One region of the Rhizobium sp. A22-96 genome, then DNA from elsewhere that is predicted to be linked to it. Evidence: riboswitches for the same ligand, from Rfam matches in the RefSeq annotation. Region 1 holds a riboswitch; the other holds the start of a gene.

The links. Region 1 has a riboswitch for S-adenosylmethionine ahead of metA (homoserine O-acetyltransferase MetA). Riboswitches for the same ligand answer to the same signal wherever they lie in the genome.
Region 2: it holds a riboswitch for S-adenosylmethionine, as region 1 does, so the genes downstream of both, ACQZ6F_RS23635 (O-succinylhomoserine sulfhydrylase) here and metA (homoserine O-acetyltransferase MetA) in region 1, are expected to answer to the same signal.

The regions. Positions count from the first base shown of each region.
Region 1 is NZ_JBNWDQ010000004.1:273,039-288,745, reverse strand. It holds gene ACQZ6F_RS19665 (acyl carrier protein) at 1-18, opposite strand, end outside; gene ACQZ6F_RS19660 (lysine-2,3-aminomutase-like protein) at 375-1,427, opposite strand; gene epmA (EF-P lysine aminoacylase EpmA) at 1,424-2,488, opposite strand; gene efp (elongation factor P) at 2,640-3,209, shown strand; gene ACQZ6F_RS19645 (ABC transporter ATP-binding protein/permease) at 3,300-5,150, opposite strand; gene ACQZ6F_RS19640 (AAA family ATPase) at 5,316-6,158, shown strand; SAM riboswitch at 6,394-6,471, shown strand; gene metA (homoserine O-acetyltransferase MetA) at 6,519-7,445, shown strand; gene ACQZ6F_RS19630 (vWA domain-containing protein) at 7,449-8,636, shown strand; gene ACQZ6F_RS19625 (DUF308 domain-containing protein) at 8,709-9,266, opposite strand; gene ACQZ6F_RS19620 (TetR/AcrR family transcriptional regulator) at 9,407-9,994, shown strand; gene ACQZ6F_RS19615 (aldose epimerase family protein) at 10,274-11,299, shown strand; gene ACQZ6F_RS19610 (GntR family transcriptional regulator) at 11,422-12,195, shown strand; gene ACQZ6F_RS19605 (SIS domain-containing protein) at 12,192-13,223, shown strand; gene nagA (N-acetylglucosamine-6-phosphate deacetylase) at 13,223-14,380, shown strand; gene ACQZ6F_RS19595 (SIS domain-containing protein) at 14,404-15,132, shown strand; gene ACQZ6F_RS19590 (efflux RND transporter permease subunit) at 15,233-15,707, opposite strand, start outside.
Region 2 is NZ_JBNWDQ010000005.1:427,770-443,476, forward strand. It holds gene ACQZ6F_RS23630 (DNA helicase) at 1-130, shown strand, start outside; gene ACQZ6F_RS23635 (O-succinylhomoserine sulfhydrylase) at 204-1,391, opposite strand; SAM riboswitch at 1,435-1,513, opposite strand; gene ACQZ6F_RS23640 (2'-deoxycytidine 5'-triphosphate deaminase) at 1,685-2,779, shown strand; tRNA gene ACQZ6F_RS23645 (tRNA-Gly) at 2,838-2,911, shown strand; gene ACQZ6F_RS23650 (VOC family protein) at 2,952-3,329, shown strand; gene ACQZ6F_RS23655 (LysR family transcriptional regulator) at 3,343-4,245, opposite strand; gene ACQZ6F_RS23660 (MFS transporter) at 4,347-5,573, shown strand; gene ACQZ6F_RS23665 (acyltransferase) at 5,693-6,280, shown strand; gene ACQZ6F_RS23670 (transporter substrate-binding domain-containing protein) at 6,415-7,290, shown strand; gene ACQZ6F_RS23675 (tellurite resistance TerB family protein) at 7,315-7,728, opposite strand; gene ACQZ6F_RS23680 (hypothetical protein) at 7,911-9,233, opposite strand; gene ACQZ6F_RS23685 (S24 family peptidase) at 9,249-9,914, opposite strand; gene ACQZ6F_RS23690 (hypothetical protein) at 10,052-10,480, opposite strand; gene ACQZ6F_RS23695 (DUF952 domain-containing protein) at 10,587-10,943, shown strand; gene ACQZ6F_RS23700 (quinone-dependent dihydroorotate dehydrogenase) at 10,940-12,028, shown strand; gene ACQZ6F_RS23705 (MATE family efflux transporter) at 12,004-13,353, opposite strand; gene ACQZ6F_RS23710 (CAP domain-containing protein) at 13,371-13,874, opposite strand; gene ACQZ6F_RS23715 (DUF6460 domain-containing protein) at 13,876-14,142, opposite strand; gene ACQZ6F_RS23720 (methyltransferase) at 14,305-15,249, shown strand; gene ACQZ6F_RS23725 (YitT family protein) at 15,356-15,707, shown strand, end outside.

The sequences.
Region 1 (15,707 bases):
GCGAATCGTCTTGTTCATAGTCTAGTCCCTTCTCGCAATGGCAAGCATAACCGTAGTTACGCAGTCTTATTATTCGCCAAGAAGTAACAGGGAAAATAGAACACTCCACTAACCGACGTGGTAAATACATGGGACTTATACTTAGTGGGAAATTCCTATATTCAACATCAGCCTAATTGAAATTTACCGAATGTAAGGCATTTAAATTGCCGTTTATGCAGTAATATTAATTATTACTAATATTTTGCCCTGATGATTTTTGGGAAAGGCGGCTGCGGCAATAAGGTTAACGTGCCAAACTCGCCACTACGTTTTATTCGAGAAAACGCATAACAATCAGAGCGTCAGTAAAAGTAAAAGCAGAAAAATCGAATTTAGGCTTCTGGCGGATATATGTGATCGTCGCCGCGATAGTCCGATATCGAATAGCAGCCTTCGCCTAGCTCACGAACCGAGCTCCGGCCAATATCCGCCTTGCCGTAGCCGCCGGGAATATCGAGGATGTAGGTGGGCTGGCAAAGGCCGGAGATCCGACCGCGCAATGCGGCGACGATCGCCTGCCCCTCGGCAATCGTCAGGCGGAAATGGCTGGTGCCGGGCGCAAGATCAGGATGATGCAGATAATAGGGCTTCACCCGCGTCTCGACGAAAGCTTTCATCAGCGCCGCCAGCACATCCGGATCATCGTTGACGCCCTTGAGCAGCACCGACTGGCTGACGAGCACGATCCCCGCATCGACCAGCCGGGCGCAGGCGGCACGCGCCTCCTCCGTCAGCTCCCGGGGATGATTGGCATGCAGCGCCACATAAATGGTCTTGCCGCTGGCCTTCAGCGCCGCGATCAGGGCCGCATCGACCCTCGAGGGATCGACGACGGGAACGCGCGTATGGAAGCGGACGATCTTCACATGGTCGATATCGGCGAGCTGCCGCAGGATTTCTTCCAGCCGGCGCGGCGATAGAACCAGCGGATCGCCGCCGGTCAAAATGACTTCCCAGATCTCGCTGTGATCGCGGATATAGGCAAAGGCGCCGTCCAGCGCCACGCCATCGAGAGTCCCAAGGCCCTGCGGTCCGACCATCTCGCGGCGAAAGCAGAAGCGACAATAGACCGGGCAAACATGCACGGCCTTCAGCAGCACGCGGTCCGGATAGCGATGGACGATGCCTTCGACGGGACTATGCGCATGATCGCCGATCGGATCGGCGCGCTCTTCGGGCGTGACAAGCAATTCGGCCGCATCGGGCACGAACTGCCGGGCGATCGGATCGGCAGGATCGGCCGAGTCGATCAACCGCACGACCGTCGGCGTCAGCGCAACCGCATAGCGCTCCGCCACCGCTTCCAGCGACAACGCTTTGTCGGCGTCGATCAATCCGGCGCGCTCAAGCTCGCTGATAGTCCTGATCGGACGCATCGAATTCATGCTCCGTACTCCGCGACCGGCGCCCAGAGCACCTGTTCTATGCGCGAGGCCCCGGTTGCCAGCATCACAAGCCGGTCAAAACCGAGTGCAATGCCGCTTGCCTCGGGCATGACGGAGAGCGCCTCCAGAAAATCCTCGTCCAGCGGATAGGTCTCGCCGTAGACGCGCAATTTTTCCGACATCTCGATCTCGAACCGCCGACGCTGCTCGCCGGCATTTGTCAGCTCGCCGAAGGCATTGGCAAGCTCGACGCCGCAGGCATAGAGCTCGAAACGTTCGGCAACGCGGTGGTCCCCAGCCGAAGGCCGGGCAAGGGCCGCCTCGGAAACGGGATATTCATCAAGGATCGTCGCGCGACCGAAGCCGAGATTTGGCTCGATCTTCTCGACCAGAACCCGGCTGAAGAGATCCTGCCACAGATCATCCTCGGCGACCCGCATGCCATTGCGCCGCATGTCGGCCACCAGACGCTCGCGGTCTGTGGAGCCGTCGAGGCCGATCGAGGCAAAGAGATCGATGCCAGCATAGCGCTCGAAAGCGGCTGCGACGCTTATGCGCTCCGGCGTGAGGAACGGATCGGTCTCGGCGCCGCGATAGGTGAGCTTCTTCGCCCCGACCGTCTCCGCCGCCAGCGCCAGCACCGCGGAACAATCGGCCATCAGCGCCTCGTAGCTTTCTCCGGCGCGATACCATTCCAGCATGGTAAATTCCGGATGGTGCAGCGGCCCGCGCTCGCGATTGCGATAGACATGGGCAAAGCAGGCGATACGCTCCTCGCCGGCGGCCAGCAGCTTCTTGCAGGCAAACTCGGGCGAGGTGTGAAGGTAGAGAGGCGATGCCTTGCCGTCCGTCGTCAGGGCCTCGGTCTCGAAAGCATGCAGATGCGCCTCGTTGCCCGGCGACACCTGCAGCGTCGCCGTGTCGACCTCGATGAAGTCGTTACGCGCAAAGAAGATGCGCAACGCCGCCTGGATCGCATTGCGACCGAGAAGGAACGGCCGCCGGTCCGCATGGACATTGCGGGTCCACCAGGGGGACGCTTTGCTCGTCGTTGGCTTCATTCCTAGCTTTCTTCGGGGCTCAAGCCGCGTTGGGGGTGGCAATTTCCATTGATTTAGGGTAGTTGCGCCCCCAAGCAAACAATTGCTGCGTCTCGGAGAGCATTTCGACAGTCCCTCTACGACGCAAAACGCAGCGTTACAAGGAAGTCTTATGGTCAAGGTCATCGCCTCTTCGGTCCGCAAGGGCAACGTTCTCGACGTCGACGGCAAGCTCTACGTCGTTCTCACCGCTCAGAACTTTCATCCGGGCAAGGGCACTCCGGTCACCCAGGTCGACATGCGCCGCATCGTCGACGGCGTGAAGGTCTCCGAGCGTTGGCGCACCACCGAACAGGTCGAGCGCGCCTTCGTCGAAGACGTGAACTTCCAGTACCTCTATGAAGATGGCGAAGGCTTCCACTTCATGAACCCGGCCACCTACGACCAGGTCGTCGTCGATGTCGAAACCATGGGCGACCAGAAGGCCTTCCTGCAGGAAGGCATGACCTGCGTCCTGTCGATCCATGAAGGCATTGCGCTGGCCCTCCAGCTGCCGCGTCACGTCACGCTCGAGATCACCGAGACGGAACCGGTCGTCAAGGGTCAGACTGCTTCCTCTTCCTACAAGCCTGCGATCTTGTCGAATGGCGTGCGCACCCTGGTGCCGCCGCACATCAACGCCGGCACCCGCGTCGTCATCGCGACGGAAGACGTTTCCTACGTCGAACGCGCCAAGGATTGAGCGCTTCAGCTCGATTGCACTAAAAACGCCTCGTCAAACGACGGGGCGTTTTGCGTTCTGGACAGATAAAACAGCGTCGGTTTGACCGCGCTACGGCGTATTGGCTTTTTTCTGATCCTGCTCTTCCGCCGCAGCGGGCGCTGGAGGCGTATCCGTCTCGATGCTATGCTCGTGCGGGGCCAGGGCCTGCAGATGCAGCACCCGCGGTGACATCGCGTGCATATAGGCCTCGTTGCGGCCGACATAGATCACGGTGACGTCGGTCATTTCCGCCAGCAATCCGCAGAGCATCGCCTGAACCTCGGACTCCAGCCCTTCGAGGACATCGTCGAGGATAACCCATTTTGGCTTCGCCAGAAGCAGATGCGCAAAGCCGATAGCTTTCTGCTCTTCGGTATCAAGCAGCCGGTCCCAGCGGGCCTGCGTATCGATGCGGCCCTTGAGACGCGTAAGCCCGACCTTCTCCATGGCGGCCTCGACAGCAGCCTCGTCATAGGCATCCCGATCTTCCGGAAAGCAGATCGCCTCCCTGAGCGTGCCGCCGGGCACATAGGGTGTGTGCGGTACGAACAGCATGTCTTCCGCCGGCGGCAGGCTGACCGTGCCGGAACCGCTATACCATTGATGCGCCAGCACCTCGAACAGCAGCCGGCGGTTCACGCCGTGATCGCCGTTGATCATGATGTGCTCACCGGCATTGATCGTCACCGTTCCCTCGGCAATTTGGAAACCGTTCTCGGTCGCCTCATCGCTGGTCTTGGTCGAAATCTCCATATCGGTCCACACCATCGTACCCGGTGCGGCATTATCGAAGACGAGAGTGTGCGGCATCGGCGTCTTGTCGTCCATTTCCGTCAGGGCCTGGCGGAAATCGGTGACACGCATCAGCGTTGCCCGCCATTCGGCGATCGGGCCGAAATTGGCGACATACCAGCGCAGCGCTGAATTCACCTGATTGAAGGCGCCCACGGCCACCATGAGCTGGCCGAAGGTCAGCCCGCCGGAAAAATATGCGGGCGCCGCCACCAGGATCGGGATGATCAGCACCAGCCAGCCATAGCCGGCGGAAACCCAGGTAAGATTGGTATTGGCGATCGCCAGCTGGCGGATGACCGCAAGCACGGCGGAAATATCGAGGTTGATCCTCTTGCGTTCGTTTTCCTCGCCGCCGGCAATGGCGATTGCCGGCATGTGTTCGTTGGCATGCATGAGCGCGAAACGCAGCTCGGCTTCCTTGGAATAGCGATCGGCGTTCAGCCGCACCAGCCGGCGGCCGACGAACTGGCTGAGGAAGGATGCCGAACCAGCGTAAAGGATCGCCGCCCAGACCATGTAGCCGGGGATGGAGAAGCTCGCGCCCTTGAAATGGAAGACCATGCCGCTGGAAAGCTCCCAGAGCACCCCGATGAAGCTCAACAGCAGGATCGTCGCCTGCACCAGCCCGATGGCGAGGCCCGTCGAGCTTTCGGCGAGATTGCGGGCATCCTCATGCAATCGCTGGTCGGGGTTGACGCCGATCAGCCCGGCGGAGGCCAGACGAAGCGCGCGTTTGGCCTGCAGCCATTGGTTCACCAGATCTCGTGCCAGACCTTCGCGCATGTAGAGCGCGGTCATCTGGTTGAGCCAGGCCTGGATGACATTGAGGATCAGAAGCGAGCCGGCGATGATGCCGAAAACGCCGAGTTGATGGAAGAAGGCGGAGATATCGCGCCTTGCCAGCGAATCGTAAAAAGGTGCGTTCCAGCTGTTGAGCAGCACCTGGACGTAGGCGGTGATCATGATGATTGCGAACAGCGCCACGGTCAGGGAAATGATCTTGAAGCGCACCGGTGAATTCCAGAACGCGGAGAACATCATCCTCAGCCGAAAGAAGAGGCTCAAATCGTATCCGACCTGCTCGTTCCCCTGGATATTCGGCTTGGCTTGCGCTTCAACTGCCATCAGCACTTCCCTGCGACGCACGTACCGTCAGTTAACCATGACCCGCCCTCATGTCCATCCTAGCAATAGATCGGTGCGATCACGTTGCTATATACACGGTTTCACGCCTTGAACCGAATAAGGTCAGCAATTAGCTTGCATTCGAAAGATTGAGAAAGCCTTCCGATGCAATTCCAGGGAACAGCAGACTATATCGCCGACAAGGATTTGATGGTCGCGGTCAATGCCGCCATCCGGCTGGAGCGGCCGCTTCTGGTAAAGGGCGAGCCCGGCACAGGCAAGACCGAACTGGCGCGGCAGGTGGCGGGGGCCCTCGGTCTCGACCTCCTCGAATGGAACGTCAAATCGACGACCAAGGCGCAACAGGGCCTTTACGAATACGATGCCGTTTCGCGCCTGCGCGACAGCCAGTTGGGCGACGTTAGAGTTCACGATGTCGGCAATTACATCCGCCGGGGCAAGCTCTGGCAGGCCTTTACCTCGCCGAAAAAATGCGTGCTGCTGATCGACGAGATCGACAAGGCCGATATTGAATTCCCGAACGACCTGCTGCAGGAACTCGACCGCATGGAGTTCCATGTCTACGAGACAGGCGAGACGATCCAGGCCGCAATCCGGCCGATCGTCATCATCACCTCGAACAACGAGAAGGAACTGCCGGACGCCTTCCTGCGCCGCTGCTTCTTCCACTATATCCGCTTCCCCGACATGGAAACGCTCACCCGCATCGTCGAAGTTCACTATCCCGGCATCAAGCAGGCGCTGGTCCAGGCGGCGCTGACGCAATTCTTCGAAATTCGCGACGTGCCGGGCCTGAAGAAAAAGCCATCGACCTCGGAAGCCCTCGATTGGATCCGCCTGCTGGTCGCCGACGATGTCGACCCCGCCACCCTGCGTGTCGATGCGAAAAGCGTGCTGCCGAAGCTGCATGGCGCATTGCTGAAGAATGAGCAGGATGTTCATCTTTTTGAACGACTGGCTTTCATGGCACGGGGGCAGGGGAAGTAGCAGTCTCTTCTCTCCCAAGCGAAAATGAAGTGACCATATCACCCGCCCTCACCCTGAGGTGCCTTGGCGTTAAAGCGTCAGCGCAAACGCCAAGGCCTCGAAGGGCGAGGTGGCCTACGCACAGAATTACCCACAAGCCCTTCTTGAACATCTGTAAACCGCAAACGACATCAGATCACGGCCGCCAGCCTGCCTCAAAGCTTGCCCATTGACCCGCCGCCACGGCAGGTTTATGGAATTTGGCTGTGGTGATTTGGCCGGCCGGCTTGCAGCCACGTTAAATAAGTCGCTAAAGGGCCGCGTGCGGACCGGTAGCGATTCATATTGCGGCCGGTTTTTTGCATTTGATCGAGTGAAACGATGCCCATCAAGATTCCCGATACGCTGCCCGCATTTGAAACCCTCCAGAACGAGGGCGTGCGGGTGATGACCGAAACGGTGGCGATCCGGCAGGATATCCGCCCCCTTCAAATCGGGCTTCTCAACCTCATGCCGAACAAGATCAAGACCGAGATACAGATGGCGCGCCTCGTCGGCGCATCGCCGCTGCAGACGGAGTTTTCGCTGGTCCGCGTCGGCGGCCACAAGGCCAAGAGCACCTCCGAGGAACACCTGTTTTCCTTCTACCAGACCTGGGAAGAGGTGAAGCATCGCAAGTTCGACGGCTTCATCATCACTGGCGCGCCGATCGAGCTGCTGGAATACGAAGAGGTCACCTACTGGGACGAGATGCGGCAGATCTTCGACTGGACGGCAACCAATGTCCATTCGACGATGAACGTCTGCTGGGGCGCGATGGCCGCCGCCTATCATTTCCATGGCGTGCCGAAGCATACGCTGAATGAAAAGGCCTTCGGCGTCTATCGCCACCAGAACCTCGCGCCGTCCTCCGTCTACCTCAACGGCTTTTCCGACGATTTCGCCATTCCGGTCTCGCGCTGGACGGAAGTGCGCCGCAACGACATCGAAAAGGTGCCGAGCCTGCAGATCCTGATGGAATCGAGCGAAATGGGGATCTGTCTCGTGCACGAACAGGCCTGCAACCGGCTCTACATGTTCAATCACGTGGAGTATGATTCCACTTCGCTCGCGGACGAATATTTCCGCGACGTAAATGCGGGCGTGCCGATCAAGATGCCGCACAACTATTTCCCGCACAACGACCCGGAAATCCCCCCGCAGAACCGGTGGCGCAGCCATGCGCATCTGTTCTTCGGCAACTGGATCAACGAGATCTACCAGACCACGCCGTATGATCTGGAGGAGATCGGCCAGGAAAGGACCTGAGGCTTGTTCATTCCCTTCTTCCTGAAGCTGAAGGAAGCGAAGGTGCCGGTCACGCTCCGGGAATTCCTGTCGCTGCTTGAAGGAATGGAAGAGGGGATTGCCGACTATGATGTCGAGGCCTTCTACTATCTGGCGCGCACGACGCTGATTAAGGACGAGCGCTTCATCGATCGCTTCGACCAGGTCTTCGCCGATTATTTCCATGGCGTCGAGGCGATCGGCGGTAGTGCCGATGCGGTCGAGGCGGCCGCCATTCCCGACGAATGGCTGCGCAAGCTGGCGGAAAAGCATCTCACCGAAGAAGAGCGGAAACAGATCGAGGCGCTCGGCGGCTTCGACAGACTGATGGAAACGTTGCGGCGGCGGCTGGCCGAACAGCAGGGTCGGCACCAGGGCGGCTCGAAATGGATCGGCACGGCGGGCACCTCTCCCTTCGGCGCATACGGCTATAATCCGGAAGGCGTGCGCATCGGCCAGGAAACCTCGCGCCACCGCCGCGCGGTCAAAGTCTGGGATCGCCGCGACTTCCAGAATCTCGACGACGGCGTCGAGCTTGGCACCCGCAACATCAAGGTGGCGCTGAAGCGCCTGCGCCGTTGGGTGCGCGAGGGCGCGGCCGACGAGCTGGATCTCTCCGGCACCATTCGCTCCACCGCCGAACACGGCTATCTAGACGTCCAGACACGGCCGGAGCGGCGCAACGCCGTCAAGCTTTTGATGTTCTTCGATGTCGGCGGCTCGATGGACGACCATATCCGCGGGGTGGAGGAACTGTTTTCCGCCGCCCGCTCTGAGTTCCGGCACATGGACTATTTCTACTTCCACAATTGCCCCTACGAGGGCGTGTGGAAGGACAATCGCCGCCGGCGCGTCGATATCACCTCGACGACCGACCTGATCCGCACCTTCGGACCAGATTACCGCGTCGTCTTCGTCGGCGACGCCTCGATGAGCCCCTATGAAATCAACCAGCCGGGCGGCTCGGTCGAGCATTGGAACAAGGAGGCCGGCAGCGTCTGGCTCAGTCGGATATCAGGCCATTTCCGCAAATGCGTCTGGCTCAACCCCGTTCCCGAAAACTACTGGGGCTACACCACTTCCATCTCCCTCATCCGCCGTCTCATGGCAGACCGCATGTACCCGCTGACGCTCGGCGGGCTGGAGAAGGCGACGCGGGAGCTTTCGCGCTAGGCGCAAGCGCTCCCCGCCCTTTCGGCGACGGCAAATGGACTCTCACCTTGCCGCCGCCAGACGGGGCAAACTCTATGCGTGAGCTTTGCGATAGGCCGCGACGACGAGCCAGATTGCCGAAAGCAGGAAATAGAATGCGCCGAACCCGACATAGGGGGCGATATCCAGAATCGTCGGCGCGGCAGCGCCAACGGATCGGCTGATCATGAACCCGCCGGCAAGGGCCGATTGCGCGCCGCTCAGGATCATTACCCATTGCGCGCCAAAGTGACGCCAGCGCCTGACCGCCGTGTAAAGCTGCAGGAGGCCCGACAGGATCGCCCAGATCCCGAACACGGCCAGAACCGCATAAGTGCTGTTGGTGACTGCCACGATCACCGCAAGCGTGGTTATCGTGCTGACCACGACATTCAATGCCTGGGACGGGTTGGCCTTGAGGCCGCCATTGACCCGCGCGTCGACCAGATTGGCGAAGGCGTCCCATGCCGGGTAGATCACGAGAAGGAAAGCAATGAGATGAGATTGCCCGCCAAAGAGAATGGCGGCGGCAATCCAGGCGATCGAGAATATGGCACGCACGAAATAATAGGATCGCAGCCAGTTGGACTGGCTTGAGGACTGGTTTTGCATTGGCAGGTTCCAAGTTGAAATCTACCAACTAGTAGGAAGGCTAAACTTGCCTGTCAACTCACCAGCCGAACACCTCTTTGTGAGAAGCCGAGACACCAAGGCAATCTTGACAAATTACCTACCAGAAGGTAGGCAGCAGCATGAAATCAATGACTTCGACTTCCGGAAAGATTCTCGACACCGCGCAATCTCTCATCGTCGCGGGAGGTTACAACGGCTTCAGCTATGCCGATATCTCGGCTGCGATCGGCATCCGGAAGGCGAGCATCCACCATCACTTTCCGACAAAGGCCGAGCTGGTCGCGGTATTGGTTGACCGCTACAGGCAGCAAGTGGACGTGGGTTTGAATTCTCTTCGCGAGCAGTTCCCAAGCCCGGCCGAACAATTGCAGGCCTATCTGAATTTCTGGCAAACATGCATTCGCGATGCCTCGCTGCCCTTCTGCGTCTGCGCCATGCTTGCTGGCGAGATGCAGATGCTGCCGGAAGAGGTCGCGTCACGCGTCCGCGCCCATTTCCATAGTCTGGCGGGATGGCTGACTTCAGTTCTGAAGAATGGCACAGAGCAGGGCCTGTTCCAGCTCGACAAGAGACCGGAAGAAGAGGCGCAAATGCTAATGGCATCGGTACATGGGGCGATGCTCTCCGTACGGGCTTTCGGCGACCCCGAACTGTTCAGTGCAATCGTCCGACCCCAGATCACCAGGCTACTGGCCCCGGCTCGCTAAAGAACTGCCGGGTCAAAGCAGCCGGCAGACATCTGTGTTCAGAGCCAAGAGCCGCAACTGGCGGCACTCGCACGAAGCGCCGAAGCAAAATGCATCACGCCTGTCGCACGCACTGCACATTTGCAGCGCAGTTTAGCGCTTCGAAGCCCGCGAGATAAAGCCGGGCCGAGGCTTGATCGGTAACACTGCGCCCCTAATTTCCCTGTCGAACCGGTTGCGGAACGGCACGAATGGGGGCAGGGTCTGGCCTCGTATTTCGAGAGCAATGGATGAGCTGATATGACGGAAAGCACTTTGCAGCGGGAAGTTTTTGGGACGACGGCGGATGGGGATACCGTCTATCGCGTCAAGATCGTCGGTGGCGGGCTGACGGCGCATATCATGTCTTGGGGCGCGGTCATCCAGGATCTCCGGCTTGATGGCCACAGCCCCGCCCTTCTCCTCGGCTTCGACGATTTCGCTGATTATCCGGCCCATTCTTCCTATTTCGGCGCCACGCCGGGCCGCTGCGCCAACCGTATCGGCGCCGGCCGTTTCACGCTGGACGGCAAGCAATACCAGCTCGAACTCAACGAAAAGGGCGTCACGCATCTGCACGGCGGCAAGGACAATATCGCCAAGCGCAACTGGACGATCGTCGAACATGCTGTCGACCGCGTCGTGCTGAAGATCGTCGATCCCGATGGCCGCGCTGGCTATCCCGGCAATTGCACGATTCAGGCGACCTATTGGGTGCATGGCAATGGCGAATTTTCGATCACTTATGAATCGACCACCGACCAACCGACCCTCGCCAATGTCTGCCAGCACGCCTATTTCAATCTCGACGGCCGCGACGATGCGCTGGGCCACGACATCATGATCGCCGCCGATCACTATACCCCGACGGATGAGAAGCAGGTGCCGACGGGTGAAGTTCGCTCTGTCGAAGGCACGGTGTTCGATTTTCGCGAGATGTCGCCGATGAAGCGCTTCGAAGGATCAGAGCAGGCGCTCTACGATCATAATTTCTGCCTGTCGACCGAGCGCACTGCCAAGCGCTCCGTCGCTCTCGCCCGCAGCGTCAATTCCGGCGTGTCGCTGGAGGTGCGCACCACCGAGCCCGGCGTACAGTTCTATACGGGCTTCAAGCTCAATGTTCCGGTTCCGGGCCATGACGGCCGCAAGATCGGCCCCTTCGCCGGCTTCTGCCTGGAAACGCAGGTCTGGCCGGACGCCATCAATCATGAAGGCTTCCCCAATGCCGTGCTCCGCCCGGGCGAGGTATTGCGGCAGGAAACGGATTACATTTTCACCAAGAACTAAGCCGGGCATGCCCCGCTTTCTTGAAATCCGGCCGGGCGTCCCAAGCGCCCGGCCGATTCTTTTTAGGCCGACGGACAGATTCACCTTGTGAATTGGTTCTAAATAGGTTCTATATGGACGTCATGGATAGAACCAGTTTGATCGCTGAATTGAACACCCGCGGTCTCAGCGACGGGACCGGCAGCGGGCCGCTGTACAAGCGACTGGCACAGGCGTTGACGGGCCTTATCCAGGAAGGCCTGCTGAAACCGGGCACGGCTCTGCCGGGCGAGCGCGATCTCGCCGGGGCACTGGAAATCGGCCGCGTCACGGTACGCACCGCCTACCGCGACCTGCTCGCCTCCGGCGTCATCGAATCCCGCCACGGCAGCGGCACCTTCGTCTCACAGCATGTCGAGCGCATCGAACAGCCGCTCTGGCGCCTCTCCTCCTTCTCCGCCGATATGCGCTCGCGCGGTCGCGAGCCGGCGGCCCGCGTCTTGTCGCGCACCATCAGCGCGCCGGCGCCGGAAGAATCCTTCCTGCTTGGTCTCGGCCTCGACGAACCCGTGCTACGGCTCGACCGCCTGCGCCTGGCCGATGGCCAGCCGCTTGCCATCGAGCGCGCCGTGGTTCCCATCAAATTCCTGGGCGAAGACGCCATATCCGAAGGCTCCCTCTACGATGCGCTCGCCGCCCGGGGGTACAAGCCCGTGCGCGCGCAGCAGAGGCTGACGGCCGTGACACTGGACCCCACTTCCGCATCGATCCTGACCGTCAAGGCCGGGGCGCCTGCGCTCCTGATCGAGCGCGTCTCCCGCCTCGCGGACCAGCGCGTCGTTGAATATACCCGCTCGCATTATCGCGGCGATGCCTATGATTTTGTTGCTGAATTGAGAATTGGAGATGACCTATGAGCGAGACCCAGTCCCTGATGCTGACGGAAGCCGGCCAATCGCCCGAGGTGGTTGCGACGCTGCTTGAAAAGGAAAAAACTGCTTTCGCCGAAATCGCGAAGCTCTTCTCCTCGGGCCGTCCGTCGCTGATCACCACGGCGGCGCGCGGCTCTTCCGACCATGCCGCCACCTTCTTCAAATATCTGTTCGAAATCTCCTGCGGCATCCCGGTCGCCTCCGTCGGCCCGTCGATCGCCTCGGTCTATGGCGCGCCGCTTCACCTGAAGGGCGGCATCCACTTCACAGTATCGCAATCTGGCGGCAGCCCCGACATCATCGCACTGCAGGCTGCTGCCAAGAAGGGCGGCGCCACCACCATCGCCGTCGTCAACGTCACCGATAGCCCGCTTGCCAACGAGGCCGACATCGTGCTCGGCCTCAACGCCGGCAAGGAACAGAGTGTCGCCGCCACGAAATCCTTCATCGCCTCTGCCGCAGCTCTTGCCGGCGTCACGGCAACGATCTCGCAGGACAAGGCGCTCGCCGACGGCCTCGGCAGGCTGCCGGAAGCGCTCGCCGCAACCTCGGGCATCGATGGCAAGGCCGCCGAAGACGTGCTCTTCAATGCGTCCTCGCTCTATACCGGCGGCCGCGGCCCGGCTTTCGCCATCGCGCTCGAAGCCGCGCTGAAAGCCAAGGAAACCGCCGGCCTGCATGCGGAAGCCTTTTCGCTGGCGGAGTTGATGCATGGCCCGATGCGCCTCGTGCAGCCGGGCTTCCCGATCGTCGCCTTCTCGCCCGACGACGCTGCCTTCGCCAATAATGCGCAGGCGCTCGAGCGCCTGCAGAAGCTCGGCGCGACCGCCGTCTCCTTCTCGACCGCGCCGCTTGCCGGCATCAACCTGCGCATGCCCAGCACCGGCAACGGCCTGCTCGATCCACTCGTATCGCTGTTGTGCTACTACCGCCTCATCGAGTCGGTGACGCGCCGCAAGGGCTTCAACCCGGACAAGCCGGCTAACCTTCTCAAGGTAACGGAGACCATGTGATGGACTACAAGGTCTTTACCGGCGCCCGCATCTTCGACGGCGACCGGTTTCACGAGGACAGCGCGCTGGTGATCGGCAACGGTCGCATCCATGCCATCACCAGTGTCAATGATGTGCCTGACAATGCCGCAACGATCCAGTTGAAGGGTGGTGTCCTGTCGCCCGGTTTCATCGATGCGCAGGTGAACGGCGGCGGCGGCCGCATGCTGAACGACGAGCCCTCGCCCGAATCCATGTATCTGATCGCCGATGGACATCGTCCCTACGGCACGACTTCGCTGCTGCCGACGCTGATCACCGATGTCGCGGCCGCGACAACGGCAGCCATAGAGGCGGCAATCGAGGCGGTAAAGGCCAATCGCGGCGTCGCCGGCCTGCATCTGGAAGGCCCGCATCTGGCCCCGGCCCGCAAGGGCGCGCATCTGGCCGAGCTGATGCGCCCGGTCGAGGACAGCGACGTCAGAACCTTTATCCGCGCCCGTGAGGCGATCGGCACGCTGCTGGTCACCATGGCGGCCGAGCAGGTGACGGAGCGGCAGGTACAGGCGCTCGCCGAAGGCGGCGTCATTGTCAGCATTGGCCATAGCGATTGCACAGCGGAAGCAGCGGATGCCCGTTTCGACGCCGGCGCCCGCGGCGTCACCCATCTTTTCAACGCCATGAGCCAGATGGGCCATCGTGCGCCTGGCCTCGTCGGCGCGGCCATAGACCACCCTGCCCCCTGGTGCGGCATCATTGCCGACGGCCACCATGTCGACCCGATCGCGCTGCGCGTCGGGCTGCGTGCCAAGCGCGGCGAAGGCCGGCTGTTCTTCGTCACGGATGCAATGTCGCTTGTCGGCACGGATCTTCCGAGCTTCACGCTGAACGGCCGTACCGTCTACCGCACCAAAGGCGGCTATTGCTCGAAGCTGACGCTGGACGACGGCACGCTCGCCGGCTCCGACGTCGATATGGCCTCGACGATCCGCTACGGCGTCAATGTCCTCGAACTGCCGCTGGCGGAAGCCCTGCGCATGGCGACCTCCTATCCCGCCCGCTTCCTGCGCCTGACGGATCGTGGTCACCTGACACCCGGAACCCGCGCCGACCTCGTTCACATCAACGACGGCATCGAAGTCACCGGAACGTGGATCTCGGGCCAGCCTTCGGCCTAAAACACTCGAAAAGGAGGCTCGGCATGACCGCAGTCACGGACAGCTATTTCTCCGCCCTCATCGGCCGGCTGGAAAGCATGCGCGAAACGCTCGCTGAACCGATGTCGAAGGCTTCGGCCGCTATTTGCGCAGCCGCCCGCGGCGATCGCCGTGTCTATGTCTTCGGCACCGGCCATTCGCATATGCTGGCGGAAGAGGTGCATTATCGCGCCGGCGGCCTCGCCTTCACCATCCCTGTGTTGGTTGGCTCCGCCATGCTGCACGAAGGCGCCGTCATCAGCTCGGTCTATGAGCGTACGGAGGGCCTCATCCGCCCGGTCTTCGAGCGTTACGGCATGCAGCCGGGCGATGTGCTGATCATCGCCTCCAACTCCGGCGTCAATGCCGCACCGATTGAGGCTGCCGACTTCGGCCGCGAAATCGGCGCCACCGTCATCGCCATCACCTCGCTCGCCTATTCGGCTGTCATTGCCAATGGCCGCCGAAGGCTTGCGGATATCGCCGATATCGTGCTGGACAACGGCCTGCCGCCGGGCGACGCCATCATCGACCTGCCGGGCACGGAGCTGAAGGTCGGCCCGGCATCGACGGCCATCGGCACCACGGTGCTGAACGCCATCTTCGCCGATGTCGCTGCCGAGCTCTGCAAAGATGGCGAACCGCCGGTCTACCTCAGCGCCAACATGCCGGGCGCCAAGGAGACCAATCAGCGGCTGGTAAAGAAGTACCGCCCGCGCAATCCGCATCTTTAGATTTAGAAAGGTGCGCGGCGGTTTCCGTCCGACTTGAATGAAAGCAGAGGATTAGAGCGGCTCAGCAATCCCATGGAAAGCTGAGCCGCTCTAAGTCTTGCTATTGCGCTGCCGCGTCGGAGGCTGATGGCTCTTCGGCAGTCGCCTCCACCTGCTTGCGCCCACGACGCAGCACGACGTAGAACACCGGCGTCAGGAACAGGCCGAACAGCGTCACGCCGAGCATGCCTGAGAAGACCGCCGTGCCGAGCGATTGGCGCATTTCCGCACCAGGCCCGGTCGCGATCATCAGCGGCACGACGCCGAAGATGAAGGCGAAGGCCGTCATCAGGATCGGGCGCAGACGCAGATGGCTGGCCTCGATCGCCGCCTCCACCGCACTCTTTCCTTCAAGCTGCGCCTGTCGGGCAAACTCGACGATCAGGATCGCGTTCTTGGCCGCAAGGCCGATCAGCACGATCAAGCCGATCTGCGTCAGGATATTGTTGTCCATGCCCCTGAGATGCACCCCGATCAATGCAGCCAGTACCGCCAGTGGCACGATCAGGATGATGGCGAGGGGCAGGGTCCAGCTT
Region 2 (15,707 bases), on a different contig from region 1:
ATACGATCCGGCGCTGAAACCCTTGCCCGATCTTGATGACGTTCGTCTGCCAAACCCGCTGGATCTGTCGCTTTTCGACAAGATGTTCTTCCTGCACGCCGGCAAGGTTCAATACAAGGCGGCGGGCTGACGACGACTGCATGGCTCCAATAGGAGCATGTCGAGCCGCCCGGAGAATCTCCGGGCGGCTTGAAGGAATAGTATCAGGCGGAAACCTGTTCCAGGGCGCGGGCGAAATCCTCGACCAGATCCTGGCTGTCCTCGATACCGGCGGAGAAGCGTACGGTACCCGGCGAAATGCCAAGCTCTGCGCGGGCCTCGTCGGTGAGGTTCTTGTGCGTCGTGGTGGCCGGATGGGTGATCAGGCTCTTCGAGTCGCCGAGATTGTTGGAAATCTTCACGATCTCCAATGCGTTCTGCAGCTTGAAGGCTGCTTCCTTGCCGCCCTTCAGCTCGAAAGCCACCAGCGTCGAGCCGCCGGTCATCTGTTTGGCGATGATGTCGGCCTGCGGATGGTCCTTGCGGCCGGGATAGATCACGCGAGCGACCTTGTTGCCCTGCTCGGCGAGGAAGTCAGCCACCTTGGCGGCATTCGCCGTCTGCTGCGCAACGCGCAGCGGCAGCGTTTCGATGCCCTTCAGCAGCGTCCAGGCGGTGAATGGCGACATGGCCGGACCGGTATGGCGGAAATAGTCCTGCAGGTTCTCGTCGATCCACTGCTTGTCGGAGAGGATGACACCGCCGAGCGAGCGGCCCTGGCCGTCAATATGTTTGGTAGCGGAGTAGACGACGATATGGGCGCCGAGTTCCAGAGGTTTCTGGAAGAGCGGGGTCGCGAAGACGTTGTCGACCACGACCTTGGCACCAATCTGGTTGGCAAGCTTGGCCACCGCAGCGATGTCAACGACTTCGAGCGTCGGATTGGTCGGGCTTTCCAGGAAGAACACCTTGGTGGTGGGGCGGATCGCCTTTTCCCAGTTCTCGACGAAACGACCGTCGACCAGCGTGCATTCGATGCCGTATTTCGGTGCCAGCGTCTCGACGACCCAGCGGCAGGAGCCGAAGAGGGCGCGGGCGGCAACGATATGGTCGCCGGCCTTCAGCTGGCAGAGGATCGCGGCGGTGACAGCGGCCATGCCCGAAGCCGTGGCGCGGGCATCTTCAGCGCCTTCCAGCGCGCACATGCGCTTTTCGAACATGTCGTTGGTCGGGCTGCCATAGCGGGCGTAGATGAAACCATCCGTCTCGCCCTTGAAGCGGGCTTCTGCCGCTTCCGAGGTGTCATAGACGAAGCCCTGGGTCAGATAGATTGCTTCGGATGTTTCGCCAAATTGCGAACGGAGCGTTCCGCCGTGAACGAGTTGGGTTGCGGGGCGCCAAGTCTTGCTCATGCCATCACCACTTTCAAAACAAAAAAACCGGCCGCAATTGCAGACCGGTTTCAACCCGGTCTTTTTAGCCACTTGTTTAACGTGGCTGCAAGCCGACCGGCCAAATCACCACGGGATAAGTTGCAATACTGCCGTTGATCGCTTGCGTCAATTCCCTGAGTTTGGTTTTGTCTGCGACAAATACTGCCCGCGCGTCTCTCTGGATGCGCTAAGGTCGCAGTAACGTTTTGAATCAGCCCGCAGGCATACAAGTCGAATATGGATTTGCAGGCGTATGGGCTGGGGAAAGAGGCATGATGGCTCGCAATACAGGAATTCTAGCGGATCGCGCCATTGCGGCGCTCTTTGACGCCGGACGGCTGACGAGCGAAAGAGAGCTGGACGTCGATCAGATCCAGCCGGCAAGCCTTGACCTGCGCCTCGGTTCCCATGCCTTCCGCGTTCGCGCCAGCTTCATGCCCGGTCCGTCGCATCTGGTTGCCGACAAGCTCGACTGGCTGAAGTTGCATGTCGTCGATCTCTCCGAAGGTGCGGTGCTGGAAACCGGCTGCGTCTATATCGTGCCGCTGATGGAGCGGCTGGACTTGCCGGCCGATATGTCGGCCTCGGCCAATCCGAAGAGTTCGACAGGCCGCCTCGATATCTTCACCCGCGTCATCACCGACCGGGCGCAGGAGTTCGACAAGATCCCGGCCGGCTATTCCGGCCCGCTCTATCTCGAAATCAGCCCGCGCACCTTTCCGATCGTCGTTCGCCGTGGTTCGCGCCTGTCGCAGATCCGTTTCCGCGTCGGCCAGGCTCTGCTTGACGAGCCGGAACTGCTGGCACTGCACGAGACCGAGACGCTCGTCGCCAGCAAAAAGCCGAACATCACCGGTGGCGGCATCGCGCTGTCGATCGATCTTGCCGGCGATAAGGAAGGCCTGATCGGCTATCGCGGCAAACACCACACGGCCGTCGTCGATGTCGACAAGAAGGCCCAGCACGATATCTTCGATTTCTGGGAGCCGCTTTATAGCCGCGGCCGCACCGAGCTGATCCTCGATCCCGACGAATTCTACATCCTCGTTTCGCGCGAGGCCGTTCATGTGCCGCCGCATTATGCCGCCGAGATGACGCCGTTCGATCCGCTGGTCGGCGAATTCCGCGTCCATTATGCCGGCTTCTTCGATCCCGGCTTCGGTCATGCCCCGGCCGGCGGCCGTGGCAGCCGCGCTGTGCTCGAAGTGCGCAGCCATGAAGTGCCTTTCATCCTCGAGGATGGCCAGATCGTCGGCCGCCTGATCTACGAACACATGCTGGAGCAGCCAAGCAGCCTCTACGGCTCCGGCCTCGGCTCGAACTATCAGGCACAGGGCCTGAAGCTGTCCAAGCACTTCCGGCTCTAGGCATCTATCGTCCGGCCTTGACAGTGGCCGCCAACTGTTGGACATCTCGGGATGTCAGGCGGGTGTAGCTCAATGGTAGAGCAGCAGCTTCCCAAGCTGAATACGAGGGTTCGATTCCCTTCACCCGCTCCAGCTTCCTTCCATCGTCAATGATCTCAGGGATGCGCTCGACATGTTTGATCTCATAACCATCGAAGTGAGCGATCTGGAGAAGACCAAGGCGTTCTATGAGCGCGCTTTCGAGCCGCTGGGTTACGGCTTGTCCTTTGGCAAGGAAGGTGTTTTCTGGGCGTTCGACGTTGGCGACGGCAGCCTGTTCGAGATCCAGCATACGGGCAGCAAGCCGCCTCTGACGCATTTGCATGTTGCCTTTCGCGTCGGCAGCAGGGCCGAGGTCGATGCATTTTATCGCGCCGCTCTGGAAGCGGGAGCCGAGGACAATGGCGCTCCCGGACCCTGGCCGGAATATATGGCGGATTATTATGCCTGCTTCATTCTGGACCCGGATGGCTACAACATTGAAGCGATGATCAACAAGCCGGGTGCTTGAGATCGAAACCAGTTCAGAAACTGGCTCTGTCTTTCAAAGCCTCCGTCAGCGCTTCGCCGAAGATGGCGATCGGCCGGGCGAGGCGTCCAGCCGGTGGGCGATGCACCAACCAGTTGACGACCCTCGGGCTGAAATCCGGCGCCTCGATGACCTCGATGGAATTGCGCCAGCGGCTGCCTGATAGCGCCGCTGGCGTCAAGACGCCGATGCCGAGGCCGCGCGATACCAGCGACATGCGTAAATCGGCACTCATGGCCTCGACGGCGACGTCGAACGGCAGCCGCTCTGCCTCGAAGCGATGATGAATGAAGGCGCGGAAGCCGCAACCGCTCTGGTTCATGATCCAGGGAAAGCGGGAGAGCTCATCGAGTTTCGGCGCCTTGGGAACTCCGAGCGAAGGCGATGCGACGAGAATGACGTTATGGATCCCCAGCATGTCGCCGACGACATTATCCGGCGGCTCCGTGCCCTCCGCCAGACAGACGGTTGCGGCATCCAGCTGGCTATGCGCGACCTGCTCGATGAGCTGCGGCGACCAGCCGGAGACGATGCGCAATGTCAGTTGCGGAAACTGGCTGCGGAGTTGATCGAGCGGGGCCGAGAGCGCCGCCTCCGAGAGATAGGGCATGACGCCGAGGCGGAATTCGCCGCTGATCGCGCCACCCGGGGAAACGCCGGCCTTGAGATCATCGAGCGAGCGCAGGACACGACGTCCATGCTCGTAAGCCTCTCGCCCTGCCGCGGTCGGCTTGAGCGGCTTGGACTGGCGGTCGAGCAGGGCGATGCCGAGGCTATCCTCGAGGCTCTGTATCCGCCGGGTGATGCCCGGCTGGGTCAGGTTGATGCGTGCGGAAGCGGCAACGATCGATCCGGTTTCCACCACGGCGACAAAGGCTTCGAGATCATGAATGTTCATGAGGAACTCGCATAATCATTATTAGCTCATTTCAATTGCCGCATTATGCAACAAAGCGATAAAGATGGCTAACAATATTATTTAAGCTCATTGGAGAATCCATGGCTCAGGTCCCCGAATGCATTGCCAGCGAGCCGGAGGACGAGGCGTCCGAGACGGTTTTGGCCCCTCCGACATTGTTGTTCGCCATCGCCACCGGCGTCATCATCACCAATCTTTTCGCGCCGCAGACGCTTGTCGGCATCATCGGCCCGTCGCTTGGTTTTTCTGAAAGCGGCGCGGGCCTCGTGGCGATGGCCTCCCTGCTTGGCTATGCCGCCGGCCTGTTTTTCCTGGTGCCTCTCGCCGACCTGATGGAAAACCGCCAGCTGGTGCTGCGCATGCTCGTCTCGGCCATGGTAATGGCTATCGCTGCTGCCTTTGCGCCGACAGGATGGAGCCTCCTCATCTTCCTGTTCCTCCTGGGCGCGGCCTGTTCCGCCATCCAGATTCTCGTGCCGATCGCCGCCGCCATGACGCCGCCGGAGCATCGTGGCCGGGTCATCGGCAATGTCATGAGCGGCGTCATGGTCGGCATATTGGTGTCGCGGCCACTGGCGAGCCTGGTTGCCGATTTCTGGGGCTGGAGGAGTTTCTATGCCATCAGTGCTGCAGCCCTTGCGCTTCTTGCCGCCGTGCTCGCCCTGCGCCTGCCCGAACGGCGCCCCCTGGTGAGTTCCAGCTACGGCGCCCTGATCGGCTCGTTGTTCCAGCTGCTGCGCGATGAGCCGATACTGCGGCTGCGCGCCTTTACCGCCGCCTTGATGATGGCGAGCTTCAGCCTGTTTTGGACCTCTGTCGCCCTGCGGCTGGTGCAGCCGCCATTCTCGCTCGGCCAGTCCGGCATCGCGCTGTTTGCGCTGGTTGGAGCCGGCGGCGCTGCCGCCACCTCTCCCTTCGGTCGCATGGGCGACAGGGGCTGGACGCGGATAGCAACATTTGTATCACGCCTGATTATGCTTGCCGCCCTGGCATTGGCCGCCTGGGTGGGCGGAATACGGTCCGGTGATCCGCTGACCCTGCTGATCCTGCTTGGTGTCAGTGCCGTCATGCTCGACGTCGGCGTCACCGGCGACCAGACCTTGGGACGCCGCGCCGTCAACCTCCTCAATCCGGAGGCGCGAGGGCGGATCAACGGTCTCTTCGTCGGCATCTTCTTTCTTGGTGGCGCACTTGGTTCGGCGCTTGCCGGCACGGTGTGGGACTTTGGCGGCTGGGTCGCAGTCTGCGCAGCAGCGGCCGGCTTTGGCGTTATCGCCTTGATTACGGGCTTTGTCGCGCGCAACTGACAGTGCAATGCGGGTAGCCAACACTTGCGCTACCCCTCCGGCATCGCCATCTTCTAGCCCATTCAGGTGGGGGCCGGAAAAGCATGAGAAAACGAGCGCCCCTTGTCAGGAGCGTTTGAATGCGTGGCATAGCATGGCTTTACAGGCTGAGGGCTCTTTTCAAGAGCGGTGTGCTTGAGATCGGCCGAAGTACGAAAGTTCCGCTCGACACCAGGATTATCTGGAAGCGTGGTGACGTTCGCATTGGCGAAAGAGTCCATTTCCGCAGGGGCGTCGTCATCGATGCACAAGAAGGCAGCATCGAAGTCGGCAACCACGTCTCCTTCAACGAATACAGCATCCTGCTAGGCCGTGGCGGCATTTCCATAGGCAATGACGTGCGGATTGCCGCCCATGCCATGGTGGTGTCCTTCGATCATAATTTCGATGATCTCACGCAGCCCATTCGCCTGCAGGGCGTGACGAAGAAACCGATCGTCATTGAAGATGACGTGTGGATCGGGGCGGGAGCGAAGATCCTGGGCGGCGCACACATCGCACGAGGGTGCGTCATCGGCGCGAATGCCGTCGTCAAGGGAAAGACGGAGCCCTATGGGATCTATGTCGGCGCGCCGGCAAGATTGCTGAAGCGGCGCGGAGAAAAAACTAACCCGACAACCGAAAATATCGAGCTGCTGCCCGCTGCGAAAATATCGGCGAACCGATAGGCCGCCCGCTTGGTCAGCTATGGCTCGTTCTATCCCTTCGGCCATGGCGCGATATTCCCCCTGCGACGTGACTCTGCTAAACCGGATTCGTGAATCAAGGATGTGCAGCCACGACCGGAGGCCGGATCAAGACCATGCGTGTTTGCCTTTCGTCGATGATCTCCACCGCCCGGCTTTTGACGCACGCAACATTGATTGCGATCTCTTGCGCTCTGCCGCTCTCCGCCCAGGAGGCAAAGCCGCCCAGTTTGCCGATCCTGTTCGATGCCCGGGAGCGACTGCCGAAACCCGACCTGTCTACGCTGGTGAGGCTGCGGTTCCTGACATCGGTCGATTTCCCGCCCTTCAACTTCCTCGATCAGAACGGTAAGCTCACGGGCTTTCACGTCGAGCTCGCCCGCAAGATCTGCGACGAGCTCGCCATCGCGGACAAGTGCCAGATCCAGGCTCTGCCCTTCAATGAATTGCAGGGTGCGCTTTCCGCCTCGCAGGGCGATGCAGTGATATCAGGCGTCGCAGTGACGCCCGAGCTGCGCAAGAGCTTCGCTTTTTCCCGTCCCTTCCTGATGCTGCCGGCGCGTTTCGTGCGCAATCTCAAGGCGCCGATCAATGGAACGACGGCGGCCTCGCTTGCCGGGCACCCGGTCGGCGTGGTCAAGGGCACCGTGCATGAGGCGATGATGACCGCCTTTTTCCCCGCGATCAAGCCGGTGCCGTTTGACGACAAGGATGCGCTTCTCGCTGCCGTCAGGGATGGCAAGGTCGACGCTGCGCTTGCCGATGGCCTGCAGCTATCTTTCTGGGTGTCGTCACCGGCGGCCGAAAAATGCTGTGCCCTTTTCGACGGGCCGTACATGTCTCAGCAGTTCCTCGGCGAAGGCATGACGATCATGTTGCGCCAGCAGGATGCCGATCTGACGGCCGCCATCAACCATGCGCTGGCGACGCTTTCGCGCGATGGCAGGCTGCAGGAAATCTATCTGCGCTACTTCCCATATGGGCTCTACTGACGAGAGCAGTTTCAGGAAAACGCTCTAGGCCTTGCGGTAGCGGGCAATCGCGCTGCGCTCGATGGCGGCACAGGTCAGCTTGTCGAGGCCGAGACGGTCGCGGAGCAGGCTGAGGAGACGCAGTTCCTCGGCCTTGACCGACAGGTCGGCCGAGGCGACTTCCACGGCAAGCGCATAGGCGGTGTCGTAGAGCCGGGCCGGCAGCGTATCGCGCACGGTTTCGAGCACGATATCGAGGCCTTCGCTGCCCGACAGCAGCTTGGCACAGTCGCGGGAGACGGCGATCAGTTTCTCGTCGTCAAAACCCTTGAAAACCGGCAGTGCGTGGATGAGTTCCCCGATGCGGCTGAGCTCGCGGTCGTTCATCGTTCGGTCGACGGCCGAAGCCAGCACCATGACGTAGATCAGGGCCTCGTGAGCAGAAAGCGGCTTGTTCATGACAGGCGAAGTCCTTTGAATTTGGCAGACTGAAAAGTCGCGCGTCTCATGGCAAAAGTTACTGCATAATTCCTTAAATCGGAATCGATTTAAGGGTAAAGTTATGCAGCAGATTTAAAGTGCTGCAGCGACCTTTGCGCGTCATATATGACGCCCGGCGCTGTAGTGGCGGAAGCAAGGCATCAGATTGGATTGAGCGGATCTTCCTTGGGCAGGGCCGGCCCAAGCGTCGACTTTCCATTCTTGCGCGGATCGTCGCCGTACATGCCGCGCTTTTTCTGCTTGGCCTCATCGACAAGCGCGACCAGCGGCGAGCCGGGTTCCGGATCGGCCCAGCCGAAGCGGACCAGCCAGGAGCTGAGATCGATGCGGACGTAGCGGCACGCACCGGTCACCGTGCCGGTCCAGGTCGCGCTCGGCAGATCGCAGTCGATGGATCGCCCGCGCAGATACATGCGGAATGCCGTGCGGGCGGCCTGACCGCAAGGCCAGTCCTTGCCGCTCGAGCTGGTGCACATGCGGTCGACATCGGTCGGGATGATGCCGACGAGCCGCACGCTCTTGCCCGCGATCGTAACTATGCCGGCCTGATCGGAAAAGGGGCGGTTGAGTTCGATGGAAGTCGTCTGCTCTTGCGGCTTTTGCGCCGGACCCAGCGAGGCCTGTTCCGATTGAAGTTGGGATTCTGGCTGGGGCTGGGCTTGGGGCGGAAGGGTTCGATGAGCCGATGCCGCGAGCTCCCTGTCGATCTGATCGGCTGGGATACGGTTGTCTGGTGCGGGATCTGCCTTGGCTTGATCTGTGCCGGCAGCTTGCGGGGATGCCGGCGTTGCGCTGGAGGCTTCGGGAGCGACGTCGGCGGGCTTCGGAATTTCGGCGGCAGCGGTTTCAGTGCTTTTTGCGGCGTCCGAGGTTGCGGGTACCGGCTGAGCCTCGCCCGGCTTTGCCGACGCGTCGTTCGACTGCGCTGGGTCTGTGGCGGCTTTGGTCTCGGGCGGTGCCGCTGGCTGCGCGGTTGCTGCCTTGTTGTCTTCGGTCTTGGCCGTATCGCCGTCTTGCGTTTTCACAGCATCGTCGTTTGTAGGTGCCGGAGTCGCAGCGGCAGCTGCCGCTACGGCCGCCTCGGAGAGCTGGGAGCTCCCATCCGGCGTGGCGAGTGAAGCCGGCGCGGCAACTGTCGGCGCCACCTTGTCCGGCACCGTCTCCGTTGCGGGCTTGGCAGGTTGCGTCTTTGCCTGGTCTTCCGGTTGTGGCTTGCTGGCGGCAGCATCGTCCTGCTTGGCTGTTTCGGCCGGCTTCGGCGTCTCGGCATTCTTGGGCGGCGTGAGGTCGGCCTTGGCTGTTTCCGCGGGAGCGGGTGCTGGAGCCGGACGGTTGTCCGCCATCGTGTTGCTGCTGCGGCCAGGCAAGGAAAACCCATGCTCGCCAAGCTGGAGCACAATCAGGGTCAACCATGAACCGATCACCGCGCCTGCCACACCTGCAAGCAAAATATCACGACGCATACCGAGAAAACTTTCCTATTGGCTGGCCCATATGATCCGGGCAATCCATTCCACATCCGCCAGCTCGAAGCTGCGATTGGGATGTTCGGGGTTGAGCGACAGTAGCTCGATAGACCGCGCGCTCTGCCTCAGCAAGACCTTGGCCATCACTTCGCCTTCACGGGTCTTGACCACGACCCGATCGTTTTTCCTGATTTGAGCCCCAGGCTCGACGATCAGAATATCGCCATCGCGATAGAGCGGCAGCATGCTTTCGCCCTGCACCTCCAGCGCATAGGCGCCGGTCCTGTGCCCGGCGGCCGCGGGAAATTCCACCATGTCCCAGCCCTGACCGGCCGGAAAACCGCCATCGTCGAAGAAGCCGCCGGCACCCGCCTGGGCAAAGCCGATGAGCGGAATGGAGCTGCCGGGCGAGGAAATTCCGTTTGCTGGCGCAGTATCCGTTACCGCGCCCGGCCGGATGAAGCTCAGAAACTGCTCGAGACTCGCTCCCGTAGCCTCCAGCACCTTGGCGATCGATTCTGTCGAGGGCCAGCGCAGGCGCCCATCCTGGCTCAATCGCTTCGACTTGTTGAAGGAGGTGGCATCGAGCCCGGCGCGGCGTGCCAGACCGGAGGGCGTCAGGGCGTGCCGCTCGGCAAGCCTGTCGATCGCACCCCATATCTGCTCATGTGACAGCATCGCCGCTCAGCATCTGTACGCCGGCTTATCCGGCTCAACTCGTTTAAAAAATGTTAACCGAGGCGTATGGGCGAGTAAAGACCGGCATAGGAATAGGATCCTTTATCCCCGTGCTTTGCCAGCCGGATTTCCTGGCTTCACGTCTTCTGCGGCAGCGGCTTGGTATCCGGCTGCTCGCTCTGGAATTCCTTTGCCATGCCCATGAAGCCGCGCATGAATTTCTGCATGATGCCGAGTGTGCGGTCGACATCGGCGTCGCTTGGCAGGCTTGATCCCTTGTTCGAGGCAACGGTCTTTTCCAGCTTCGTCACGCGGTCGGAAAGGCGGTCCAGCTCGTCGTCATAGGCGGCGCGCTCGTCGGCCGCCATGCGGCAGACGAGGTTGCCTGTCTGATCCTGGCAGATGGACATCGCGCCGGTCTGCCGGTCGAGGCGGACGAAATGATCGCCGCTGCGCTCCAGCTGGAAGCGTGCCGTATCCTGTTCGGCTGACAGAGCCGGCGTTGAGAGAAGAAGAGCGGCTGGCAAAAGCATGGCTGCAAGGCCGATTTTCAGTTCCTTCGTCATGTCATCCCCCGGATTTTCTGCGTTAAAATCTCAAATCCACCACGGAAACCGTGGACATTGGCCGATGTTTTCGTGCAAAGCCCTATCACGACAGGTTTACATAGGGATGATGACCGCCATGCCAGTGGTTTACAAGATCGTGCCGGATGCCCTCTGGCAACAAGCCAGACAAACCGGCGTTTTTCATGGCGCGGCAATCGACCTGACCGACGGTTTCATTCATCTCTCCACGGCCAAACAGGCGGTGAAAACCGCTGAGCTTTATTTCGCCGGCCAGACGGGCCTGCTGCTGGTGGCGGTCGCTGGCGATGCGCTTGGCGACAAACTGGTCTTCGAACCCTCGCGCGGCGGTGACCTCTTCCCGCATCTCTATGCGCCTCTGCCGCTTTCCGCCGTGCTCTGGGAGAAGCCGCTGCCGATCGGCGCCGATGGCGCGCATGTCTTTCCGGAGATGGCTGAATGATCGACGCCTTTCGCGACCTCGGCCGACGCGGCCTCTTTCTTTTTGATCCGGAAACGGCGCACGGCATGTCGATTGCAGCGTTGAAGTCCGGCCTCGTGCCGACCTGCCGCCTCAAAGCCGATCCGCGTCTGCGCCAGACCGTGGCCGGGCTCGACTTCGCCAATCCCATCGGCATGGCGGCCGGCTTTGACAAGAATGCCGAGGTGCCGGAAGCGCTTTTGAGGCTCGGCTTCGGCTTTACAGAAATCGGCACGGTGACGCCGAAGGCTCAAGCCGGCAATCCACGCCCGCGCATTTTCCGCCTTATCGAGGATGAGGGCGTCATCAATCGTCTCGGCTTCAACAATGAAGGCCATGAGGCGGCTCTTCGCCGGCTGCAGGCTGTTCGCAGTGGCGGCATCATCGGCGTCAATATCGGTGCGAACAAGGACAGCGCTGACCGCATCGCCGACTATGTCGCCGGTATCCGCCGCTTCTATTCCGTCGCACGCTATTTCACCGCAAATATATCTTCGCCCAATACGCCGGGCCTGCGCGATCTGCAGGGACGCGAGAGCCTCGCGGTGCTGCTGTCGGCCGTGCTCGCCGCGCGAGACGAAGAGGCAGCGAAGGCCGGCAAACGCATCCCGGTCTTCTTGAAGATCGCGCCTGATCTGACCGAAGAGGGCATGGACGATATCGCGGCGGAAGCCCTGTCGCATGCGCTTGATGGCCTGATCGTCTCCAACACCACGCTTTCGCGCGACGGGTTGAAGGATCAGCGGCAGGCGAAGGAGGCAGGCGGCCTTTCCGGCAAGCCGGTCTTCGAGAAGTCGACCGCCGTCTTGGCGAAGATGCGCCGCCGCGTCGGCAGTGCGCTGCCGATCATCGGGGTCGGCGGTGTTTCCTCGGCCGAAACGGCACTCGAGAAGATCAAGGCGGGCGCCGATCTGGTGCAGCTTTATTCCTGCATGGTCTATGAAGGCCCGGGCCTGGCAGGTCAGATCGTCTCTGGCCTGTCGAAGCTCATCGACCGCGAGCGCGTTGGCTCGATCCGCGATCTCCGCGACACCAGGCTGGACTACTGGGCGAACCGGAACGTCTGATCGGCCCGCGTCTTCAGCCCCATGGCGAGAAAAATGCCGCGGAACAGCAGAAAGGCATTCATGGCCATCCACAGGCCGTGATTGCCGAGTGTCGGCACCAGGACCGCGAGCGCCACGAGGTAGCCGCCGAAGGACATCAGCATCTTGTTGCGCATCTCGCGTGACCATGTGGCGCCGATGAAGACCCCATCCATCAGGAAGGCGAGCGCGCCGGTGAGGCCGGTGACGGCCGCCCATGGCAGATAGGTTTCGGCAGCGAGGCGCACCTCCTCCGAGGTCGTCAGCAGGTGGATCAATGCCGGGCCGAGGGTGAAGAAGAAGATGGCGGCGGCAAGCGCCAGCCCGAAGGACCAGAATCCGGTCAGCTTTAATCCGCGCTCGAAGGCCGGCCGATAATTGGCGCCGATCGAGCGGCCGGTGATCTGCTCGGCCGCGTTTGCCAGTCCATCGAGATAATAGCCTGACAGCAGGAAGAAGTTCATCAGCACCGCATTGGCCGCCAGGATGACTGCGCCAAAACTGTTGCCGATGCGCGTCATCAGCGTGAAGGCGCCGATCAGCACGAAGGTCCGGATGAGAATATCGCGATTGAGCGCGAAGAGCTGCGTGAGCTTGGCGCGCGACAGAAGTTCGGCGCGTGCCGGCCGCTTCTCTCCGGCAAAGCTCCGCAGCACGATGGCAAGCCCCAGCAGCGTGCCGCTGGCCTCGCCGATCAGCGTGCCCCAGGCGACGCCGGCGACGCCCCAGCCGAGCCACAGGCCAAGCCAGATCGCCAGCACGATGTTCACGCCGTTGATGACGGTTTGCAACAGCAGCCCGATACCGCCCTGGCCGCGGCCGAGCACGAAGCCGAGCAGCGCATAATTGGCAAGCGCCGCCGGGCCGGAGAGCATGCGGATGGAAAAATAGGTGCGCGTCGCCTCGGCGATGGCGCCTTGCGGCCCCATCAAGGCGATGCCGAGCCAGAGAAGCACGGGTGAGAGCAGCACGATCAGGGTGCCGGAGCCGAGCGCCGAGATCATGGCACGCCAGAAGACGGCTTGCTGCTCGTGCCGGTCTCGGCGGCCATAGGCCTGGGCGGTAAGGCCCGTGGTCGAGGCGCGCAGGAAGTTGAAGCTTGCGAAGATGAGATCGAACAGCACCGCGCCGATCGCGAGCCCCGCCAGCGCATCCGGCTGGCCGAGATGGCCGACCACGGCGGTGTCGACCAGGCCGAGCAGCGGCGTCGTCATGAAGCCGAGGGTCATCGGGAGCGCGATCGACAGCACGAGCCGATGCGTCACGTCGAAGGGCAGGCCCCTTCTTTCTCCCTCTTGAATATCCATGTCTGCTTTGTGCCTCCTCAATCCGAGGACAGCACCATGGACCAATAAGGCTTGCCACCGGAAGAGGGGGAAGAGGAGAGAGCGACACCAAGCCCGTCATATTTGCCGAGCATGTTGTGCAAATGCTTCGGCGAATTGATCCAGGCCGTGACCGCGGCGTTCACGTCGCGCTGGCCCTCGGCGATGTTCTCGGCGGCCGGCAGCTTGACGCCGCTTGCCTTGACGCGCTTGCCGAAATCGTCGCCGATGCCGATCAGATGCTCCATCTTGCCGGCATCCGCCATGCGCCGCGCCTGGTAGGCGGCGGCGTTGCTGGCGGCGGCATCGATCTTCAGCGGCGGCAGCCCGTTCTTGGCGCGCAGCGCATTGACGAGCGGCAGAGCCGACGCGGTCTGGTCGCTGGCCGGCGTATTGGAAACGCGGGTAGGCGGCGTGGCGCAACTGGCGATGGAGGCGGCGAGCGCAAGCGCGGCGAGGCGCAGCGCATAGCGGCGCGAGTAATTTAGTGTCTGGGAATTCATGTCAGCGGCGATGATTGAACAATCGGAGGATGATGAAGAGCGGGATGACGATGGTTGCCCCGAGCATCAGATAATCGCCGAATTCGCCCAGCGCCGCAAAGCCGCTGTGCCAGAGATCGACGACGAAGCGGCGGAAGCCATACAGGAAATCGAGCGGCCGCCAGCCGAAGAACTTCATGAGGAAGCCGACGACGAGTGACACGACGATGAGCTTCACCACCGTGCGTCCCGGCGAATCGCCGAGAAATCTGTTCACCTGATCGGACATGCTGACGTCTCCATAATGGCAGTCGGTTTTGAGATAGGGCTGCGGCCCGCAACGCGCAAGCGCTTTTGCCCGGCACTCACCTCAAACACGCGTCTGCCTGAAATAGGACTTGAGTTTTTTTGTGGCCGCGTCCAAAGCCGGTCGTCAAACAGGATGAAAACCATGCTGCCGAGCCAGCTTTCCTCCGGCGATGTCATTGCCGACCGCCGTGCCGATTACGCCAGGATGCTTGCGGAAAGCGGTGAGCCCGCCAGCGCCGCCGAATTGATGGAGCAGGCGCTGGAGCTGGCGCCGGGCTGGGCTGCCGGCTGGTTCACCCTTGCCACCTATCGCGAAAAGGCTGGCGATGCGCCGGGCGCGATCACGGCGCTGAATGAGGTGCTCGCGCTCGATGCGGGCGATGTCTTCGGCGCCCGCCTGAAGCTTGCAGTTCTCGGTGGCGCCGATATGCCCGACCGGCCGCCGAGCCTCTATGTCGAGCGGCTGTTCGATGACTACGCCGATCGCTTCGAGACTTCATTGGTCGGGAAGCTTGGCTATAGCGTGCCCGGCAAGCTTGCGGCTCTGATTGCCGGGGCGGCGGATATTCCCGAGCATTTTCGCCTCGCCGTCGATCTCGGTTGCGGCACGGGGCTTTTCGGGCCGGAGATACGCGGCCGTGTGGATCGGCTCGAGGGCTACGATCTGTCGAAGGGCATGCTCGCAAAGGCTGCCGAGAAGCACGTCTATGATCATCTCGGTCAGGCGGATCTGTCGCTGGAGCCTTCGTTGTCGGGCATTTTTGACGCCGGGCTCGCGCCGGCGCGTGCGGACCTGATCACCGCCGCCGATGTCCTGATGTATCTGGGCAATCTGCAAGGGGTGATGGCGATCGTGCGTGAGCTGGCGGCTGACGGGGCCGTCTTCGCCTTTTCGGTCGAGGATGCAGAGCAGCCGGCGGGCTATGTGCTGCGCGATTCCCTGCGTTTTGCCCATTCGGAGGCCTATGTCAGGGAGGTATTGGCCACGCATGGCTTTGCGGTGCAAGATTTGTCACGCAGCGTCATTCGCATGGATGGCGGAAAACCGATCCATGGCATTCTGTTCATTACGCGCAAATCCGCCTGATTATTCGAATCTTGCGAATATCAAATAGGTCAGCATTGCTTACATATTTTCTCTTGATTGTAACCGAGGCTTTCAGCAGAAAGCCCGGGAACAAAGGGGAAAGCACATGGCGAACGCAAGGAGCGCTTTTGGCGTCTGGAACACATCCGCGACCCGGCATTCGCTGGTCGAGGACATCCAGGGCATATTTTCCGGAAGTCTGGTTTCGGCGCTTGGGCTTTTCTGCCTTTCGAGCGCGGGTCTTTTGACCGGCAGTACTGCCGGCGTCGCCTTCTTGCTGCATTATGCCATCGGCGTGAATTTCGGCCTGGCCTTCTTCGTGGTCAACCTGCCGTTCTTCTATCTGTCGCTGAAGCAGCTCGGTCCCGCCTTCACCTTCAAGACCTTCATCGCTATTGCTTTGACCTCGCTGCTTTCCAATCTGCAGCCGCTCCTGTTCAACGTTGCCCATATCAATC